2 linked regions of the Pelosinus sp. IPA-1 genome follow. The protein of the gene in region 1 interacts with the protein of each later gene in a pairwise test. Links are inferred from orthologs where the notes say so. Each region holds a gene or a part of one and is shown on either strand. Other genes may lie near its edges. The genes, in order: QSJ81_RS01810 and ileS.

Evidence for each region.
Region 2: the proteins of QSJ81_RS01810 (region 1) and ileS interact in binary tests that used the Escherichia coli proteins (3 or more experiments, as listed by UniProt). The link is inferred for Pelosinus sp. IPA-1 from one-to-one orthologs.

What each region holds. Positions count from the first base shown.
Region 1 is NZ_BSVC01000001.1:415,123-425,274, reverse strand. The notes cover bases 3,290-6,260. They hold QSJ81_RS01810 (sugar ABC transporter substrate-binding protein), read right to left. Parts: upstream 5,273-6,260; coding sequence 4,307-5,272; downstream 3,290-4,306. Other genes in these bases: QSJ81_RS01805 (ABC transporter permease), read right to left, coding at 5,385-6,260; QSJ81_RS01815 (Sapep family Mn(2+)-dependent dipeptidase), read right to left, coding at 3,290-3,924. In the rest of the region: QSJ81_RS01830 (PTS fructose transporter subunit IIB), read right to left, coding at 1-61; QSJ81_RS01825 (PTS sugar transporter subunit IIA), read right to left, coding at 88-543; QSJ81_RS01820 (BglG family transcription antiterminator), read right to left, coding at 558-2,459; more of QSJ81_RS01815, read right to left, coding at 2,548-3,289; more of QSJ81_RS01805, read right to left, coding at 6,261-6,389; QSJ81_RS01800 (sugar ABC transporter ATP-binding protein), read right to left, coding at 6,370-7,884; QSJ81_RS01795 (transaldolase family protein), read right to left, coding at 8,122-9,201; QSJ81_RS01790 (DeoR/GlpR family DNA-binding transcription regulator), read left to right, coding at 9,561-10,152. UniProt on the Escherichia coli protein: Part of the ABC transporter complex RbsABC involved in ribose import. Binds ribose. Also serves as the primary chemoreceptor for chemotaxis.
Region 2 is NZ_BSVC01000004.1:487,795-498,361, forward strand. The notes cover bases 4,552-7,937. They hold ileS (isoleucine--tRNA ligase), read right to left. Parts: upstream 7,539-7,937; coding sequence 4,752-7,538; downstream 4,552-4,751. Other genes in these bases: QSJ81_RS12235 (DUF5665 domain-containing protein), read right to left, coding at 4,552-4,674; QSJ81_RS12245 (DivIVA domain-containing protein), read right to left, coding at 7,891-7,937. Also shown: QSJ81_RS12200 (RluA family pseudouridine synthase), read right to left, coding at 1-814; lspA (signal peptidase II), read right to left, coding at 807-1,259; QSJ81_RS12210 (carboxymuconolactone decarboxylase family protein), read right to left, coding at 1,423-1,782; fdxA (4Fe-4S ferredoxin), read right to left, coding at 1,989-2,153; QSJ81_RS12220 (TVP38/TMEM64 family protein), read right to left, coding at 2,279-2,983; QSJ81_RS12225 (TraR/DksA C4-type zinc finger protein), read right to left, coding at 3,179-3,829; QSJ81_RS12230 (nitroreductase family protein), read right to left, coding at 3,841-4,368; more of QSJ81_RS12235, read right to left, coding at 4,387-4,551; more of QSJ81_RS12245, read right to left, coding at 7,938-8,340; QSJ81_RS12250 (YlmH family RNA-binding protein), read right to left, coding at 8,360-9,145; proC (pyrroline-5-carboxylate reductase), read right to left, coding at 9,138-9,959; QSJ81_RS12260 (cell division protein SepF), read right to left, coding at 9,983-10,411; QSJ81_RS12265 (YggS family pyridoxal phosphate-dependent enzyme), read right to left, coding at 10,428-10,567. UniProt on the Escherichia coli protein: Catalyzes the attachment of isoleucine to tRNA(Ile). As IleRS can inadvertently accommodate and process structurally similar amino acids such as valine, to avoid such errors it has two additional distinct tRNA(Ile)-dependent editing activities.

The sequences.
Region 1 (10,152 bases):
CCATAAAAGTGTGCGCTAACCCCATTGGGCATGCACATAAAGCAACTAATTTTTTTGCCATTTCCCTCTCTCCTTTGTTTTTATAAACTAGCTATGTAAAGCCTGTTCTATCAGAAAGAATATCCCTTCCTCATCAACGGAGTTCACCAATGCATTTTTAAATTTTTCATCTACTAGCTTCCTTGCAAGACTTGCAAGAAGCTCTAGATGAGTATTCCCTCCCTGTTCATTAAAACTTAAAATACTGATAATAATTCTTACATCTTCTTCCGTATCATTTCCCCAAGAAACTTCTTTCTGTGGTTTTAGTATAAGTATTGCAGGTTTTATAATATAGTCAGATTTTGTATGTGGGATCGCGATTCCATCACCCAAATTGGTAGCAAATTCTTTTTCTCGACTTACTAAACCTTCATAAACACCCTGCTCCTCTTTTCCAATACCTAACTCGATAGAAAGTTTAGCAATATACCTAAAATAGGCATCTTTATCCTTTAAATCTAAATTTATTTTAATATGATTTTTTGTAAATACTTCGCTCATCTAAAACGGCTCCTCTACTTAACATCTAATACTTCCATCAATTTATCAAAGTTAAAGATTTTTATAACCCTTCTTACTTCACCCTCGTCCTGAATAAACCGATACAGGTACTTAAACATTGGAAAGTTATAACTCTCCTTTTTGTTAAAACAAACCATAAAAACCAATTGGACTTCTTCTTTATTCCACATGATTGGCTTTTCCAACATCCCTACACCAATAACAGATTTATAGGATCCTTCCAAAATCGTGTGAGGAATTGCTACCAAATTACCAATCTCAGTCGATGACATCTTCTCTCGCTCTAGTACCATTTCGGTTACACTCTCATCAATAAATCCGTACTCTTTCATTGCTTGACCAATGTTTTTTATCACATCTTCCGGTGTCTCAGCTTTGACCCTGAAAAAAGCATTTTTATTAAAAGTTGCTTGGAATATTTTTTTTCTTTCTTCCTTTTCTTGAAAAACTTGATGTAACTCATTTACGATTTCATCCGAAAATACGTTTTCTATATACAGAACCGGCACTTTAAAATCTTTTTTATCCAATTTCACTGTGGAAACGATGAAATCAATATCTGCTTTTAAGGCAATATCTATGTATCTTACAGGATAGGTCCCAACGATGTTAATATTACTGATTCTTTGCTTTAGTTTTTCTGCTAACAGCTGTGACGTCCCAATACCATAGTGACAAATGATACACACCTTCTTGCCGCTTGAACTCCTCCTTCTTTCAAAGGCTGCACCAAAATGCATGGTTATAAATCCTATCTCGTCCTCATCTAAAATGACATTAAATTCTTCTTTAAGTTTTTTTGCCATAATGGTAGCTAGATTAGTTTCTATAGGAAATTTTGATTTTATTTGCTTAAGTAAAGGATTCTTCGCACTAATTCCAGCTTTGAATCGATTTATAAAAATCTTTAAATGCATAACTAATGCATTTACAAAATCAGAATCTTCCGTTAAATCAAGATCTGTAACTAACCTAATCTCTGCAAGGACTTCTTCGACAAACTTGTTTACCACATCTTTTGAATCTACTGTAAGTTTCATTCTTGTATTATAGTCATATATGATTATGCCACTGCTTAATGAAACATAAATCACCTCATTCTCATCTACAGTTAAATCAAGCTTTTTCCCTATTTCATTCATAATGAATTTAATATAATCATAATTATGAAGTCGATAGCTCTCTTGAAAAGTATTCTTCTCAATAAAACAGTTTTTTCGTACTCTTGCTACAGAAATGAGTATTCTTGTTAATAATATACTAAAGTCTTTATCGGCCAGAATAATATTACCCGCATGTAAAGCTTCCGTAAGGATTTTTTCAATTTCTTTAATTTCTTGCTTTGAAACAGTATCTAATCTCACTTCCAACGAATTATTTTCATCGCTTTTTATGGCATAATTGAGAATCAGCCCTCTTATTTTCGTTTCATCACCTACTATTTTGCTGCCATGGAAAGGCTTCGATATAATACTTAAGTCATACTCTTTCAAGATACTTTGTACATTAGCAATCAGCTTATTTGTACTAGGGATACTCAAATTTAAGGTATCACTTAACTCTTCCGCATTTGTATGACCCTTGTTAAGAAAGGTACATATAATTTTTGTAATTCTACCTTCCGTAGAATCGTCTATTTGAAAACCTTCTATGTACTTTATAGCCTTTTCGCTAATCCTCCGAATCTCCTTAGCTGGTCCCTTTATCTTATATCCAATCCCTCTTGTAGAGAAAATCTCAGCACCATAATCATAAAAAAAGTAATTTAAATCTTGGATGTATCTCTTGACTGTTCTCACAGATATCTCGAGTTGCTGACTTAATTCTTCCGCAGTTACATATTCTTCTTTTTCAGTAAGGTACTTAATAATCTGGGAATGTTTCTTACTTATCATTCCTTTATCACCATCCTACAGCTACATTGTAAACCTTTCTACCATTCATGTATCTATACGGAATGCCTTCACAAGTGCCACGCATTTTTTATAGATTAGCCAGTTCCCATAAAGCCTCAGCATAAATACCGATTGATTTTATAAAAGCGTCTTCACTTCCATACTCGTTTGCCATGTGCGCATTGCCTGCTGAGCCATCTGGAAATTCTCCACCAAATACTACTGCATTCTCCATCTCTGCTGCATAAGTCCCCGCACTAGTAACTCGAACTGGATTTTCTCTATCCCCCGTATGTTTCACATAAACCTGGTAAAGTTTCCTTACCAGTAAAGAATCCGTCTCTATATAATGAGGTTTTTTATTACTACTGACCTTTAACTCATAGCCTTCTATACCTTTATATTTTAGAAAAGCAGCAATTTTTTCTAGTATTTCTTCCACATCTAAATTTTCTGGATACCTGACACTTAAAGTTAATTCTAACCTACCACCTTCCAATCGGAGTATAGTTGGGACCATTGTAAGAGTACCGCATCTCCCTTTTTCACCCAATCCAAATATTCTTCCATCCCTATTGTTACCGGCAAACAGGAACGTCAAGTCTTCCAGCCATTTTTCTTGCAATTCCATATTCAAAAGCTGAAGCACTTTTTCAATTGGATTATTTGCTTTTTCCGGTTTAGAGGAATGCCCGCCAAGGCCAAAGAGTGTAAAACCTTTAACTTTATTTTTAGCATTGGAATATTCCAATGTTAGCTGATTCTCTTTTAAATAATCTCCTATCTTCTCCTTGTGAATCATACAATTGCTAACAGTAACATAGGGCGGAATTGTATTGTGTACCTCTCCCCCTAGTATGAACATCCTATTGTTTTCAACTTTACCACTAATCTGGAGTACCATTCCGCCTTTTTCACCGTTTATTACGGGAAATTTAGCGTCTGGCGTAAATCCATATGTTGGTTTGGGCTCCTTTTGAAAATAATACCTTATACACTTAAAACCATTTTCTTCATTTCCACCGGCAACAATTCTGATTTTTCTTTTCAAAGGTAGTGCCTTGTCCCGTATAAGTTTTAAAGCAAGGAATGTAGCAAGCAACGGTCCTTTATCATCGATTACACCTCGACCAACAAGCATGTCCCCTGATTTTAAAAGTTTGAAGGGATCGCCGCTCCACCCTTGGCCTGCTGGTACCACATCACAGTGGCCAAAGACATATACATATTCCTCGCCTTTGCCGTATTCTATATGTGCGGCGTACCCATCTACTAATTTTGTAGTAAAGCCTTCTTCCTCCCCTTTATTTTTAAACCATTCTAAAGCCTGTGCAATGTCTGTCCCAAAAGGCATCATTGCTGAGACTGTCTCATTATTATATATAGAAGGAATGCTGATCCATTGATCCAGAAGCATAAGAAATTCCTTTCTATATTTCTCAGCCTCGATTGCAAAATTTATCATGTTATTCTCTCCTTTACTCAACCCATTTACCTGACGAATAAAAAAATAAGGAGGGCTAATTCCTCCTCAACACCCTTTAACAACCAACACTAAACGAATCCTTATAGGTTAAATATGAATTTCTTGCTCCTATGCGCAAATCCCTTGTAAATAATACCATTATTTTGCAAGTTTTAATTTATTGGCAAGATTGCAAAATTCATTCCATTAAAAATTGTTCTCGCTACATTTGCCTTACCGCTTTCATTCTTTTTCAAGTAAGAAATTATGCTTCCCAAACGCCCAACTGAACAGTGCTAATGAGTTTTTCGTAGCCAACCTGCTAAGAAAAAGACCTCCTATTGTAGAAATAAATCACTACTAATAAGAGGTCTTTTGGTATTTATTTTCCTAGGATCTTTTTCAATTCTTCACTCTTTTGTTTAACATTATCTACATCAATGATTTCAGTTCCAGTGTCAATTCGTTTTTCAACAGCTTCACCTTTAGCGGCTTTAACTGCTGCTTCTACGCCTTTAAAACCGATGTTATAAGGGCTTTGTGCCACAGATGCATTAAGTTTTCCTGCACTAATCGAAGCCAAGGCATCTGGAGAACCATCAAAACCAACCACAACCATTTTCTTACCGCCATCTTCCAACGCTTTCGCTGCACCAAGTGCCATATCATCATTCGTTGCGAAAACACCAGCAAATTCTTGTTTGCTCTGCAAAATATTCTCAATTACAGTTACTGCCATAGAACGCTCACTATTGGCGGGCTGTATTACTGCCACTTCTAGACCTGCAGCTTTTAACCCTTCAATGCAGCCGTTTACTCGTTCATCATGAGTAGGATCACCTAAGGCACCACGCAAGATAACGACTTTTGAACCCTTAGGAAGTTTTTTTCCAAAATATTCGCCAGCAATTTTACCACCATTCAAATTTCCCGTTCCAACAAAGGAAACCTTATCATTCCAAGAAGCATCTGTATCTGCTAGAATTACCGGAATTTTAGCCGTCTTTGCTCGTTCAAAAACTGGAATAGCACTTGCTGATTGGGAAGGCGCTACCACCAATGCACTTACTTTTCTAGTAACTTGATCTTCAATCAACGAGATCTGACCCGTTACATCAGTCTCTGCATTAGGGCCAAGAACTTTTACTTCAACACCATATTTATCCCCAGCTGCTTTCGCTCCGAATTCCACTATTTTCCAATAATCGCTATTTAGTGCTTTAACAACTACGCCAACATTCATTTTCTCGCTTGTTTTTGGGGCTTGCGTTTGAGAACTACCGCAGCCAGCAGCCACCAAAGAAAGTAGTAAGGACATTGCTATTAGTAACGTAAACTTTTTTTTCATTCTTAATTCCCCTTTTTCAATTTAATACTTATGAAGTATTACTAGTTTTGGGCAATTCTTTTGTTCCATTTCACCTCCTGATGATAATAATAGATTAAGATCCCTATCATTATTATGCTTTAACCCTTGCAGCTGCCTTATGCCTTAAAACATCTACATATACTGCTAAAATAATAACAATGCCGATGGCTACAGTCTGCATTTCAGAAGAAACACTTAGGAGGTTTAACCCATTACGTAAAACTGCCATAATCATGGCTCCAATTAATGTTCCCCAAACGGTCCCCTCACCTCCCATAAAACTTGCACCGCCAATGATACACGCTGCAATCGCATCAAATTCATATCCTAGGCCAGCTAAAGGGTATGCTGAGTTTACGCGTCCAACAAGAACTAGCCCAGCTAGCGCTGCCATTAGGCCGCTAATAGTGTATACAATGATTAACACTTTATCAATGCTAATTCCTGATAAACGAGTTGCTTCTGGATTGCCGCCAACTGCATAAATATAGCGGCCAACAGCAGTATAGTTAAGAAATATATGGAAGAGGATATACACTACTAGTACTAAGATAAAGCTAACGGGGACTGGGCCTAAAAAAGTAGCGCCTAAAAACTGTATTGACGTCGGAAAATTAGAAATTGGCGAGGCGGCAGTGACAATTAGAGCTAATCCACGGGCCACATTCATCGTTCCTAATGTAGAAATAAATGGGTGAGGCAGACACAATTTGGTTAGCATAACACCATTGAGAAATCCAAGTAAAATACCGATACCTAAGCAAACAACTATGCCAATTAGAGGCGACATTCCCATCTTGACTACAACGATTCCCATCATAACCGTACTTAATGCTAAAATGGAGCCTACAGATAAATCAATACCAGCGGTTAAAATTGCCAGCAGCATGCCAATAGCAATTAAGCTGTTAATCGCCGACTGACGAGCAACATTCATAATATTGTCCATTGTTAAAAAATGAGGTGATGCTACTGTCAACATAAGGGATAATCCTAACAACCCAATTACAGAACCCATTCTTTTTAAGAATTGACGTATCTGTGTTTTTCGTAAACTCTTTGTACTCTCAGATTCATTAATTAGCCCTGTATTCACTGCTAATCCCCCCTGTAGCCGCTCTCAGTATTTTTTCTGGCGTAGCCTCCAAATAGTTTAGTTCAGCTGTTATATGACCAGCATTCATTACCATAATGCGATCACTTATTCCCATCACTTCAGGTAACTCTGAGGAAATGACTATAACGCCCGCTCCCTCACCAACAAGACGGTTAATCAAATTGTAAACCTCAACTTTAGCACCCACATCAATCCCACGAGTAGGTTCATCAAAAATAAATATTTTTGCCTGTGAACATAGCCATTTAGCAATAACGACTTTCTGTTGATTTCCACCTGATAACAGTCGAGTCATCATTGTTGGTATATTGGGATGAATCTGCAAGTCCTCTATCATTTTGTCAACTTCGGCATTTAGCTTTCTTTGATCAATAAAGAAACCCAATTTATAAAATTGAGGCAAACCAGTCAATGTGGCATTTAATATAATATCATGCATTAGGATTAACCCTTGATTCTTGCGGTCTTCAGTCAGAAAAGCCATCCCATTCTTAATGGCATCTTTAGGGCTGCTAATTTTTACCTCTTTCCCAAATATTTCTATAATTCCACCATCTATTTTGTCTGCTCCAAAAATAGCCCGCGCTAATTCGGTGCGTCCTGAACCAACTAGACCTGCAAATCCAATAACCTCACCTTTATACAACTCAAAAGAAATATCATGAAGCAATCCTTCAATGTTTAGATTTTTAACCTTCAGAGCAATGTCTCCCCTTACGGTTTTGTTCTTTGGAAACTTTTCTTCAAGGCTACGTCCTACCATTAATTTAATAAGTTCATCCTCATCTGCTGCTTCCTTCTCTAAGGTTGCAATTTTAAAGCCGTCACGAATAACGGTAATACGATCAGCAATCGCAAATACTTCTTCCAAACGATGGGAAATGTAAATAATAGCAATGCCTTTTTCTTTTAGTTTTTTTATGTTTTCAAGTAAGATATCCACTTCACGATTGGACAAACTGGATGTTGGTTCATCCATAATAATCAATTTGGTATTGGCTATTAATGCCCTAGCAATCTCAATCATTTGTTGATATCCCATGGTATAATTGCTGACAGGTTTGGTCACATCAATATCAATCCCAAGTTCCAACAAAGCCTTCTTTGCTAACGTATTCATTTTAGAATAGTCTAACAATCCAAATCCTCTATATAACTCCCGCCCCAAAAAAATATTTTCCGTTACTGTCATGTTCGGTGCCATACTTAATTCCTGGTATATAGCCGTAATCCCAAGGGCGAAGGATTCCTTCGTATTATTAAAATGAACTACTTTATCCTCAAGAATCATTTCACCATCACTATACTGATATACACCTGTTACTATTTTAATAAAAGTAGATTTTCCCGCCCCATTCTCACCACAGAGGGCATGAATCTCGCCAAGCTTAATATCTAAACTAACATCTGTTAGAGCACTTACACCAGGAAATTTCTTACATATTCCTTTAAGTCTTAAAAAGTATTCACTCACAAATATCCTCCCCCTCCTCTACTATAAGCTTTACTACCATACTAATACATTAAAATAAAGGCATACTCAATAAAGTAACACGAAGATAAAACTCTGAATATTACGTCTATTTTAGATAACTTCAATTTTAAAGAACATAAGAATGTTTAGCGATTACTTGATCTCCTAATCTATCCTCAATAAGATAATTTTTATAATGTAAAGTAATAAGAACAACCTTAGTGAAGCGCCACTAATCTACTTTGGAGTAATCATTATTCCGCGAATCATAGTAACTAACTCATCATATCCTCCAAGGAACTGTAGTAATGTTTTACTTACAGCACCGTAGTTATCAAACTCATCAATACTCATTCCGTTTGGCTGGTAAGCTCTGTTGAAATCAGGAATGTATTTTGATAATTGGTTAATGACTATAGGATTAACAGGCTCATCAATACGATTTACTACTGAAATATCGGAAGCATTAAAACGCTTGATCCATTTAGCAGGTATCGTTAGAGACATCTCTCCGCCAATAAATTCTGACCATTGGTGATGGTTCCGATATGCCGCAGCTAGTAGTTGGGTTCTATAACCTTTCTCTTTGAATATTTTGTAGGCATTTTTCATTACAGCAACACCAGCCCACTCTAAACACCCTGGATCCAGAATAATTCCATCACGCTCAACTACAGTTTTTAGCCAATCATCTACCCTACCTACCATGATTGTGCATATTGGATGCATCATATAAGTATCTTTACCCTCTTTTTCCCGTCTCTTTAGCCCTCTTTCAACCGCTTCAGCTACTGCAATTGCTTGCGCTACGGTAAAGCTAACGGTTCCATTAATACTTACGCCATGATAGGTAGCTTCTTCATAAGCCTTGATACTTGCTTTCGTAGTCGGCATTTTAACTTGTATATTTGGTGCTAAATTATTAAAATGTAAGGCCTGCTCAAGCATCAGGTCAGTATTTCGATAATATTTAGTATTCGTTTGAATCGATATCCTGCCTTTTTGCCCCTTCGTTCTTTCATATATTGGAAATAATAACTTCGCACCAGCAACAGCCATTTCTTCGTTTAGTTTCCATACAATATCATCTTCTGATGCTGTTGGGAACTCATGTATCAGTTCAATAATTCTATCCTTATAGGAATCTATCTCATTTTTAAGAACTTCTTTTACAATGACAGGATTGGTTGTAGCACCTACAGCCCCATATTCAAGCGCATATTGAAGTTCGGATATTGAGCAGGAGTCATTCCAAAAATCAGTCAATGTCGTTTTTGCCATTTGCTGCAAGGGGCTTTTATACTGTTGTTTACACATGTTACCGTCCCATCCTTTTTACTATTTTTTTGATACAACTTTTTTAGTAGTAAGCAAATTAACCTCCTGGAGAACTTCCTATTTGGTTACTTTAACAACAGCTTAATTGTATAAAAGCATACACACTGAGCATGTTATTGTGATATTAATTGATTTTCTTTGTTATATTACCACTCTCTTATGATGATATTATAGTTTGTCTGTAAATAGAACTGCTTTTTTGATGATCCAATTTGGAACGATTGTGGTTGAAACTCATACTTATCATGATATAATTAATTTGCTAATTATTCCCATATCCTATTTAGGTAAAATAAGCAAAGATACTAATTTTAAGATAAAACAGGGGTGAATGTTCGTTGAAAGAAGACCGAATAAGTGCATTACAAAATCATCTTCGCAAAAATGGCAGAGCATCCATTGAAGAGCTTTGCAGCTTGTTTAGTATCTCAAAAAACACGATTAGAAGAGATATTAAAGAACTGGAGAAACAAAATTACATAAAGAAAGTCTATGGTGGAGTTATCTTAAATGACACAAAAACTACAGAACCTTTTGAGTCAAGAGAAGTAAAAAACAAAGATGAAAAACAAGAAATTGGGAGCTTAGCTAGCAATTTAGTTGAGGATGGCGATATTATTTACATCGACTCTGGAACCACTACAATGTGCATGATACCTCATTTAGCGGCACGAAAGAATTTGACTATAATCACAAATAATTTGCATGTAATCACTAGCTCACTTCCCTTCTCTAATCTAAATATAATCTGTACTGGCGGAACTTTTTTAAGAAGAACCAATTCTTTTATTGGCATAGAAGCAGTCAATTCTCTAAAACAATATAATATTTCAAAGTCTTTTGTTGCTACAACTGGGCTCTCAATTGAAAAAGGTCTAACAAATTCCTCATCCTTTGAATATGACATCAAAAGATATGTCTCTGAAAATT
Region 2 (10,567 bases), on another replicon or contig:
CTGAATGCAACGCTTGCCCTATAATAGAAAATTGTCTTCGATCAGGTCCATATTTGGGGTCACCAACTACTGGATGCCCAATGTAAGCCATATGCACCCTAATTTGATGCGTACGTCCCGTAAGTAACTTGCATTCTACCAGGGTGTATGCCCCAAACCGCTCTATCACACGAAATTTTGTTGTTGCTTCTTTGCTATTTACAAACGTTACCGCCATCCTCTTACGATCTGTAGGATGACGACCAATAGGTGCTTTAATAACGCCCTGCTCTTCCTTAATATTACCATGCACGATAGCTAAATAACGCCGACTTGCTGAACGTTCCTTAATTTGTTTTGCTAAACTTATATGTGCTCTATCACTTTTCGCAACTACCATAACTCCTGAAGTGTCTTTATCTAAACGATGAACTATCCCTGGACGGGCAACCCCATTTATCCCTGATAAATCTTCGCAATGCTCTAATAAAGCATTCACTAAAGTCCCACTATAATTCCCTACAGCTGGATGCACTACCATGCCGCGGGATTTATTAACAATAATAATATCTTCATCTTCATACAAAACTTCAAGCGGAATTCCTTCAGGAATTAGCTCTAGGGGTTTTATTCCAGGCACGGCAACCTCAACATCGTCTAAATATTGCACCTTATAATTAGACTTTACTAATTTTCCATTTACAGTAACATCACCATTAACAATCAATCGCTGCACTGTAGATCGAGATACATCACTCATGTACTTAGTTAAAAGCACATCCAAACGTTCGCCAATTTCAGCCTCATTCACCTTATAATGATTTAAATCAGTCATTGATTTCATCCTCTTTATATAAATATATCATAGTAAAAATAATGCAGCCAACACCACATACAATGGCTGTATCGGCAATGTTAAATACTGGCCAAATCCGAAAATCAAAAAAATCAACTACATAACCTGTTTTTATGCGATCAATAACGTTCCCAATTGCCCCTCCTACTAGTAAACCTATGCCAAAACGTAATAATCCATATTGCTTGGGAATACGGGGGTAAAAATAAATTGCTGCCCCTACCAGGCTTACCGCCACAAATAAAAAAAATAGGGTTTGATGCTCAAACAAACCAAAAGCAGCACCTGGGTTCAAGACATAAGTAATATGAAAGATGTCCTGAATGACAGGAATAGACATACCAGGTAACATATGTGCTAGGATGTAATTTTTTGAAAATTGATCAATTAATATAACAAACAGTACTACTAATAATATTGGCACAATTTTATCTCCTATCCAAAAATATATACTTTTATCAAAAAATACTTGTCTTTTTCCTAACTACTTTACATTCTGAATAAAGTTCATATTATATATAATAAACAAAAATTGGTTAAACGTAAAGTTTTATACTAAATTATCCTTTACATCTAACCAACTTCTCTTATGCTTTTTCAATTTTGTCCAGAAATTTCAGTAAAGGAACAATTTTAACAATGAGAGGAGCACCTCGCATCCAAACTTGTTGCCGAAAGACCTCCACAATCTCTTCTTTCGTTGCACCATTACGTACCGCTTTTAATAACTCTAATTTAGCGCGCGTATCATCTTCACTATATACAGCAGTAGCTAAGGCCATTAAATATCGATATTTAATGGGAATAACACCTTCACCCCATATTAAATGGTGATATTGGCTAATAAGCTCCCCCATGTCTTCCCCTAGTTCATTAGCCCCTACATTACAAGGCGGAAAAAAACCAAATTGTTCTTTAAATATCTGCCTAATTTCTTCTGCTTCCATTTTGTCATCTCCCTATTCTTTCGCAAAAACATTACTATCTCTAAACTTATGATCTTATTATATTCTATAAATTATCCAAACACTGTGATTTATATCATAAAAAAGACTTAGCTTATGCCAAGTCCTATTTAAATTCATCTTCAGTTGATTATGAAAAATAAGCAAAAAAGAAAAGCCCAGAAGTCTGGGCTTTTCTTATATTACAATTATTCTGGGCTGATTGCTCCTACTGGACATGTTGCTGCACATGAACCACAATCAATACACTTTTCATCAATAACATATTGTGCTTCGCCTTCAGAAATAGCTTCTACTGGACAAACAGCAGCACAAGCGCCACATGAAATACATTCGCTACTAATTTTATACATGAAAATCACCTCCTATGTAGATAACTGTATACTATTATACTATAGACTAGCAATAAATCACATAACTAATATCATTTTCTTATGTTTTTTTTTACATTATGCTTAATTTTTAACAAACTTTCAACTCATTCTTCTTTTTGAAAAATTATTTTCTCTATCTCTTTTCGATAATGAAACAAAATAGCACTAATAACCACTAACAGGGAAGTTATTAAAATAGTTATGCTTATATTACGTGTAAGATTTTGACCAATGAAAGAATATAGAATAATTGCAGGAGCTTGCCCAATTGCGGTTGCAATTACAAATCTGCAAAATGAAAGTGTTGTTAATCCAACCCCATAACTCACCACCTTAAATGGAATAATCGGCGTTAAGCGAGTAATAAATACAGCCCAAATACCATGCTTGCGCAGATAGAGATCTATCATTTTTAAGTACTTACCCGTAATAAACTTTTCAACTACCGGACGGCCATACCATCTTGCTATAGCAAAATCCAGACTAGCTCCTAGTAATGCGCCAACCCAAGAATATATTGCCCCAAAAACCCATCCAAAAATCCAAGCATTTGCAATCGTAATAACTAAACCCGGAACAAAGGGCATTAAAGATTGTAATGTCATAAGCATAATGCTACAAATTGGTGCCCACACACCATAATCAAGAATAAATTGACGTAAGCCATCAAGATTACGACGCTTTAAGTAGGTAACTCCATTTTCAAAGAATTCTCGTATGCCAGGTATATAAAAGTAAACAATAGCAGCAACGACCAAGACTCCAACCCGGTACAAAATAGCGTTTGTTCCCATCATTGGTCTTGCCATAAATAGAACCTCCCAGCCTGCATCTACCAACAATACCTAGGATTAATTTAATCTTTCTTTATAGTATCTTATGCTTACATATAAACAATTCCTGCTAATAATTAAAAACTGAGCTTAAGTTAAGCCCAGTTTTTAATTATTAAATATGACTTAGTACTTTTAGAAAACATTATTATATTCTATTTCTAACTATTTCTAACTATTTTTATCTTTATTATGTTCTAGTATATTCTCTTTTACAGGAATAGCATCTGTGAGATCAACAATTCCTTCATGTTCATCACTAGCGGGAAATAGATCATTATAATCAGTTGAACCAGGGATATCTTGTGGAGAATCGGAGCTACCATAACGTAATACTGCTTGCAAGGCATCTTCACCATCAAAACCTACAAATTCATTCTTGTCATCATCTAAAAAAGTTCGTTTGAATGGAGGCGTGAGAAGTTGCTCTTCGATTGGCCTGCGCGACAAGTCTAAACTATCATCTTCTCCTTGGCATTCTACGCACTCATTTGCCCAAGGAATTACCTCTAATCTAGAAATAGGTATCTTATTTCCACATTTACTACAATATTCGTAGGTCCCTTTTTTTATTTTTTCAAGAGCATTTTCTATTCTTTCTAATAAAACATGAGCATTGTCCCGCAATGCGAGATCTTTGCTGCGCTCAAATAATTCACCACTAATATCAGCGGGATGGTTATCATATACAGATAATTCACCAATAGAATCCGATAAACTGTTTCCTAGTCCGTTTTTTTCCAAGCGGGCAATCTGTTCAACTAACCCCCTTTTTTCCATATTTAAGTTCTTCATCAGCTCTTTACTTTTCTCAGCGTCCAAAATACCCTCTCCTAATGAATAAACTTTGCTACTTCTTGTACTCTTAATCTTTCTTTAGCAGGCGTATGCACTTCATTACTATATCCCAGACAAATAATTGCGACTGCTCTAAGCCTAGGAGGAGCTTCTACAGCTTTTTGTACTTGAACCTCGTCGAAAGCTCCTATCCAGCATGTAGCAAGTCCTAGGCCATGAGCTGCTAATATCATATTTTCCGCTGCGACTGCAGTATCCTGTAAACAATATAATTGAGCTCCACGTTCTCCATATTTTTCATTAGAGCGTGCTGGGTCTGCTAATATCACAATACTAACTGGCGACTCTTCTACCTGATTTTGTCCAAAACAAGCTTTTGCTACCTTTTGTTTTACTTCTTGATTCTTAACTACATAAAAATACCAGGGTTGTAAATTACCAGCACTAGGAGCCCAACAACCTGCTTCTAAAATTCGTGTTAATGTAGGTTCTAGTATTTCTTGTTGTGTAAAATTTCGAACACTATGACTTTCCCTCATACAATCAAATACATCTTTTGTCATATTCGTCACTCCTCAATTTCAAAACTTATTATTTTTAACCTCTACAATATGAACGATTTCAGCAACAAAATCTCCAATCCCCGGTATATTTAACAAGATAATTTGATGCAATAAATTTAATACTAGAGCAAAAATAACAGTAGCTCCAATCGCTATCCCTAGCCCCCTTGCTAGTCCAGCAATTAGGTTTATTAAAATAAGCTTACCTGGACGTTCTAATAGTTCCATATATTCAGCAATACGTAATGACTCTAAATGACGTACTAACTTTTCTAATTGTTTATGAACTACATCCTTTTTTTCCACAAAACATTCCTCCATTTATATCATCTCCATAAGATAAAAAAAAAACCGGAATAAAAATTCCGGTTTTCAAATTACAATTATAATTTTTCAACTACTGAACTACAGCGTTTGCATAATGTTTTATGTTCTTGCATGTTGCCTACAGTATCACTATAAATCCAGCAACGTTCGCATTTTTCGCCTTCCGCTTGTGATACGTCTATTGCCAAAGCCATATCTTCTACTTGGTAAGCGTTTTCTGGAGCCTTACTCCTATCTTCTACAACTACTACCTTTGACACAATTAGAATATTGGCCCACTCTTCACTCATAGCAGATAACTGAGTAAAGACCTGGCCATCGGCATAAACAACAACTACCGCATCTAGAGAATGTCCGATTACCTTATTGCGGCGAGCCGTTTCTAATGCTTTTGTAATCTCGCTACGCATTGCCAAAATAGAAGTCCACTTAGCTTCTAGTTCCGCGTTTAAATATTCACTACGAGCAATTGGCCAATTTGCTAATTGTACGCTTTCCGGCATATTTTGTTCTTTATGCATATGTTGCCAAACTTCTTCTGAGGTAAATGTAAGAACTGGGGAAACGAGACGAACCAAAGTACTCAGTATTTCATACATAACAGTTTGTGCTGCACGTCTTTCTTCTGAAGCAGGTAGAGCTGTGTACACCCGATCCTTTAAAATATCCAAGTAGATTGAACTTAAGTCTACAGTACAAAAGTTATGTATCGTATGATAAATTAAATGAAATTCGTAATCTTCATAGGCTTTCGTAACTTTTTCACGAACTTGCTCTAATCTTAAAAGAGCCCAACGGTCAATCTCTAACAATTTTTCATAACTAACTTTGTCAGTGTCAGGATTAAAGTCATGAATACTACCTAGAATATAGCGGAAAGTATTACGAATTTTACGATATACTTCTGATAATTGTTTTAAAATATCATTGGAAACACGAACATCAGCTTGATAATCCGCAGAAGCTACCCATAAACGCAAAATATCTGCACCGTATTTTTTGATAACATCTTGTGGGAAAATAACGTTACCCACTGACTTAGACATTTTACGTCCATCACCATCTACCACAAAACCATGAGTTAGGACAGCTTTATAGGGAGCAGTTCCCTTAGTTGCTACGGAAGTTAGTAAAGAAGATTGGAACCAGCCTCGATGTTGATCACTACCTTCTAGATATAAATCAGCAGGCCAAGCAAGTTCACTCTGCTGCTCTAGTACAGACGCATGACTTGAGCCACTATCAAACCAAACATCCATAATGTCTGTTTCCTTACGGAAAGAATCGTGGCCACAGTGAGAGCAGGTAAATCCAGCTGGTAAAATTTCCGTTGCTGTTTTCGCCCACCAAGCATCTGATCCTTCTATACGAAACAAATCTTTTACGGCAGTAATTGTCGTATCATTGATTACATGTTCGTTGCACTTTGCACAATAAAAAATTGGTATTGGTACTCCCCACACTCTTTGACGTGAGATACACCAATCGTGACGGTCTGCGACCATATTATGAATACGATCTTCTCCCCAAGTTGGAACCCATTTCACTTCTTTTATTGCCTGCAAGGCGTCCTCTCTAAAACCATCTACAGATGCAAACCATTGTTCTGTTGCCCGATAAATTACTGGGTTTTTACAACGCCAGCAATGTGCATATTGATGCTTCACTTTGCCTTTACCAAGCAGCATGCCACGTGCAGCTAATTCCTTAATCACTGGAACATCCGCATCATGAATTAACATCCCTTCAAAAATGCCACCTTCAGCCGTAAAGCGTCCTGCATGATCCACAGGATTGATAACTGGCAGTCCATATCTAATACCCGTCTCAAAGTCGTCTGGGCCATGTCCTGGAGCTGTATGTACACACCCCGTACCTTGTTCAAGGGTAACATAATCAGCTAAAACAACAACTGATTGACGTTCGATAAATGGATGGGTAAAAATTACGCCCTCAAGAGCAGCACCCTTCATGGTTGATAATATTGTGTAATCTTCCAACTTATTATCTTTGGCTACTGTTTCGATTAATTCAACTGCCAATAGATATATTTCCCCTTGACATTCTACCCAAGCATACTCAAGTTCGGGGTGAACAGCAATCCCAACATTAGCAGGCATGGTCCAAGGAGTAGTTGTCCAAATTACGCCATATACATTATCAGCACTTACTCCTACAGGTAATGTACCTTTACTATCCACTAATGGAAATTTAACATATATAGTATGAGATTTTTTTTCGGCATATTCAATTTCAGCTTCTGCTAATGCAGTCTCACAGGAGGTACACCAGTACACTGACTTTAAACCTTTATAAATGTGACCTTTTTTGGCCATTTGTCCAAATACTTCGATTTGCTTTGCTTCATAAGCAGGCCGTAATGTTACATAAGGATTTTCCCAATCCGCACCAATGCCCAGACGTTTAAAATCCTTACGTTGTGTGTCAACAAATTTCAAGGCGTACTCTTTACATTCACGACGTAAGTCTAATGGCTTTAATTCGTGTCGATTGAGTCCCAATATTTTTATAGCAGCATGCTCAATAGGTAAACCATGAGTATCCCAACCAGGTACATAAGGAGTATTGTAACCACATAATGATTTGTATTTTAGAATCATGTCCTTTAAAATCTTGTTTAAGGCATGACCAATGTGAATATCCCCATTTGCATAGGGTGGTCCATCATGTAAAATAAATTTAGGTTTTTCGTTCTGAGTTGTACGTTTCTCATAAATTTTTTGTTGCTGCCAATAATCTAGTAATTCCGGTTCCCTCTCAGGTAAGTTACCTCGCATTGGAAAATCCGTTTGCGGCAAATTAAGAGTTTTACTATAATCCAAAATAACACCTCCAAAAAAATAAAACCTCTTCATCCCTAAAGGGACGAGAGGTTGTTTCCCGTGATACCACCCTAATGACTGCTTACGCAGCCACTCAAAAACGAAATAACGCTCGTCAAACGGCAAAACTTAATTAAGTTTCAGTTTGCAGTTCAGGAGTGATATTCACTATGATTGATTTATTAGGCTCACACTCTTCCTAACTCGCTGCAAAATCACATATCCCAGCTACTGTCTCCATCATTACTTGTATAACTATGTACATATTATAACGGATTTTATTATACCGAATTTAATTCTCCGAGTCAAATTTTTCTTGCCTTTTAATTCAAAAAATAGTTAAAACATGCAACTATTCATCCTCATTAGGCTCACCGAGTATTTCCAACTGGGCCTGTACTAATGTTCGCATACGAACACGATATACATCAACTTGCTTCTTTAGATCCTGATATTCATCAGCCATGCGCCTTACTTTATTAGAGGCTTCTTCTGCTAGTTTTTGCGCGTTAATTTCAGCCTCTTTCAACATCAGTTCTGTCGTTTTCTTTGCATTAAGTTTAACTTCTTCTGCAGTTTCTTGTGCAATGATCAATGTATTATGCAAAGTAGTCTCCATATGCTGAAACTGCTCTAATTTACCTGTAAGTCTATCAATACTTTCTTTTAATTCAATGTTTTCTCGATATAGCTGTTCATAGTCTTTTATTACGCGATCAAGGAACTCATCTACATCATCTTCATTATACCCTCGGAAGCTTCTTTTAAACTCTTTATTATGAATATCTAATGGGGTTAACATATATTATACCTCCACCTATCTATATAAATCGTTTTAACAAAATACTGATTCGCCCTTTTTTAGTTTGACCTAACACTTCACTAACTTCAACACGCCCGCGACCACGCATAGAAATAATATCTTTTTCTTTAATATTTTGGGCACTATTTTTGCTTTCCTGCCAATTAACTTTTAATTTACCTACTGCAATCTCGTCAGCCATCCTGCTACGAGAAGTCCCAAAGCCTGCTGCTGCAATAACATCAAGCCTAAGAGAAGCTACTGTTGTCTTAATTTCTTTCATTTTTTCTTCTTTTGGAACAATAGCAGATAGTTCTAGCTGAGAAACTACTATAGGTGCTGCACCAATCTTATTAAAGTTTTGCATAATAAAATTTAACAAGGAAGCATCTGCAAGGATTTGGCAACCTTGTCCGCACATTATGATGTCACCAAGTATTTCCCGTTTAATACCAAGACCCATTAATGCTCCCAGTACATCTCGATGAGTAATTTCATAATATCTTTCATCCCATTTTGCCGCTAAGACTTCTAGCCCAAAGTCAGGATTTCCTCGAAATTCTTCATTAACAAAAACAGCTTTTACTCGTTCTGCCCCATTATAACCTCCACTTGATAAAAGTTCTAACCGATCATAATGAGCAGCGATTGATTCCGCTATACTATAACCAAATGGATCAAGGAACTCGGTAACCTTATATCTTCGATTACGCAATGCGGCTTCAGCCAAATCAAGTAGTCTAGCAGCTAAATCACCGTCGCCACTAGCTTGATAATATCGTAGGATTTTTTCCCGTTCATTCATGCTTTTTTTTCCCCATATCTTGTGATCGTTTTGTAGCTGCTTGTACTGCATCAATTAAGGCTGCCCTCACACCATGTTGTTCCAAAGAATGAACTCCCGCAATGGCGGTACCACCTGGTGAAGTCACCATATCCCTAAGTTTAGCAGGATGTTCACCTGTTTCAAGAACCATTTTGGCAGCTCCTAATAAAGTCTGTGCTGCCATAATTAACGCATTATTCCGCGTCAAGCCAACTCTTACACCGGCATCTGTTAAGGCATCAATCATAACAAAAGCATAAGCCGGCCCACTACCCGATAAGCCAGTTACTGCATCCATAGCATTTTCATCCATAATAATAGCTCTACCAACAGCTGCAAAAATAGTCAATATTAACTGACCATTTTCTTCGCCGGCATATTGCCCCAAGGCAAGAACCGACATACCTTCTCCTACTGCGACTGGAGTATTTGGCATAACTCTAATAATAGGAATTCGCGCTAATTTCGCTTCCAATAACCCAATCGTAATTCCTGCAGCAACGGATACTACTAGTGTTGATGGCAGGAGAAAAGGTGCAATGGCATCTAAAACACTATTTATAATCTGAGGTTTTACTGTTAAGAACAATATATTTGAGGTTTTTATGATTTCCTGGATATTTAAGGTTGTATTAATACCAAATCGATCCGCCATATGATCTAAGCGACCTCGTGTAACGTCATTCGCAGTAATTTGACTTGGCATCACTAATCCAGCTTTTAATATTCCATCAATCAATGATTCAGCAATCGCTCCGCTGCCAATGAATCCAATCTTTTTATCTTGCAACATCTTCAATCCCCCATTTAAAAAACCTATTTATTCCATGGCAAAAATTCTTTATCGCTACCTTCTTCATGAGGGCTATAAGTAACATCCACGTTATTAGGAGCACATAAAAAGATATTATTCCCAATTTTTTGTATACTTCCTGCTAAAGCATAGGTAGTTCCACTGATAAAATCAATCATACGTTTGGCAACTTCTTTATCACAGTTTTCAAAATTCACTACCACTGGCTTGCGATTTTTCAGATGATCCGCAACATGCTGGGCATCATCAAAGGCAAAGGGCTCAACCACCATTACTTTCATTTGCTTTTGAGCCGTAGGCAGATTAACGATATTGCCACCTTTTTTCCCTTTTGCCAATTCATATTCTTCAGCCTTAGGTTTTAGTTCCTCTTCTGCCTCAACAGGTTCAAATAAGCCTAAACTTCCCCAAACCTTTTCCATAAACTTCATTTTTTTATGCCTCCCTTTAATATTGACGCTGACCAAATATCCCAGTACCAATACGTACTAAATTTGAACCTTCTTCCACACCTATCATGTAATCATTCGTCATTCCCATTGACAACCATTCTATATTTGTATGTGCCAAATTCGCAGTCTTTAGTT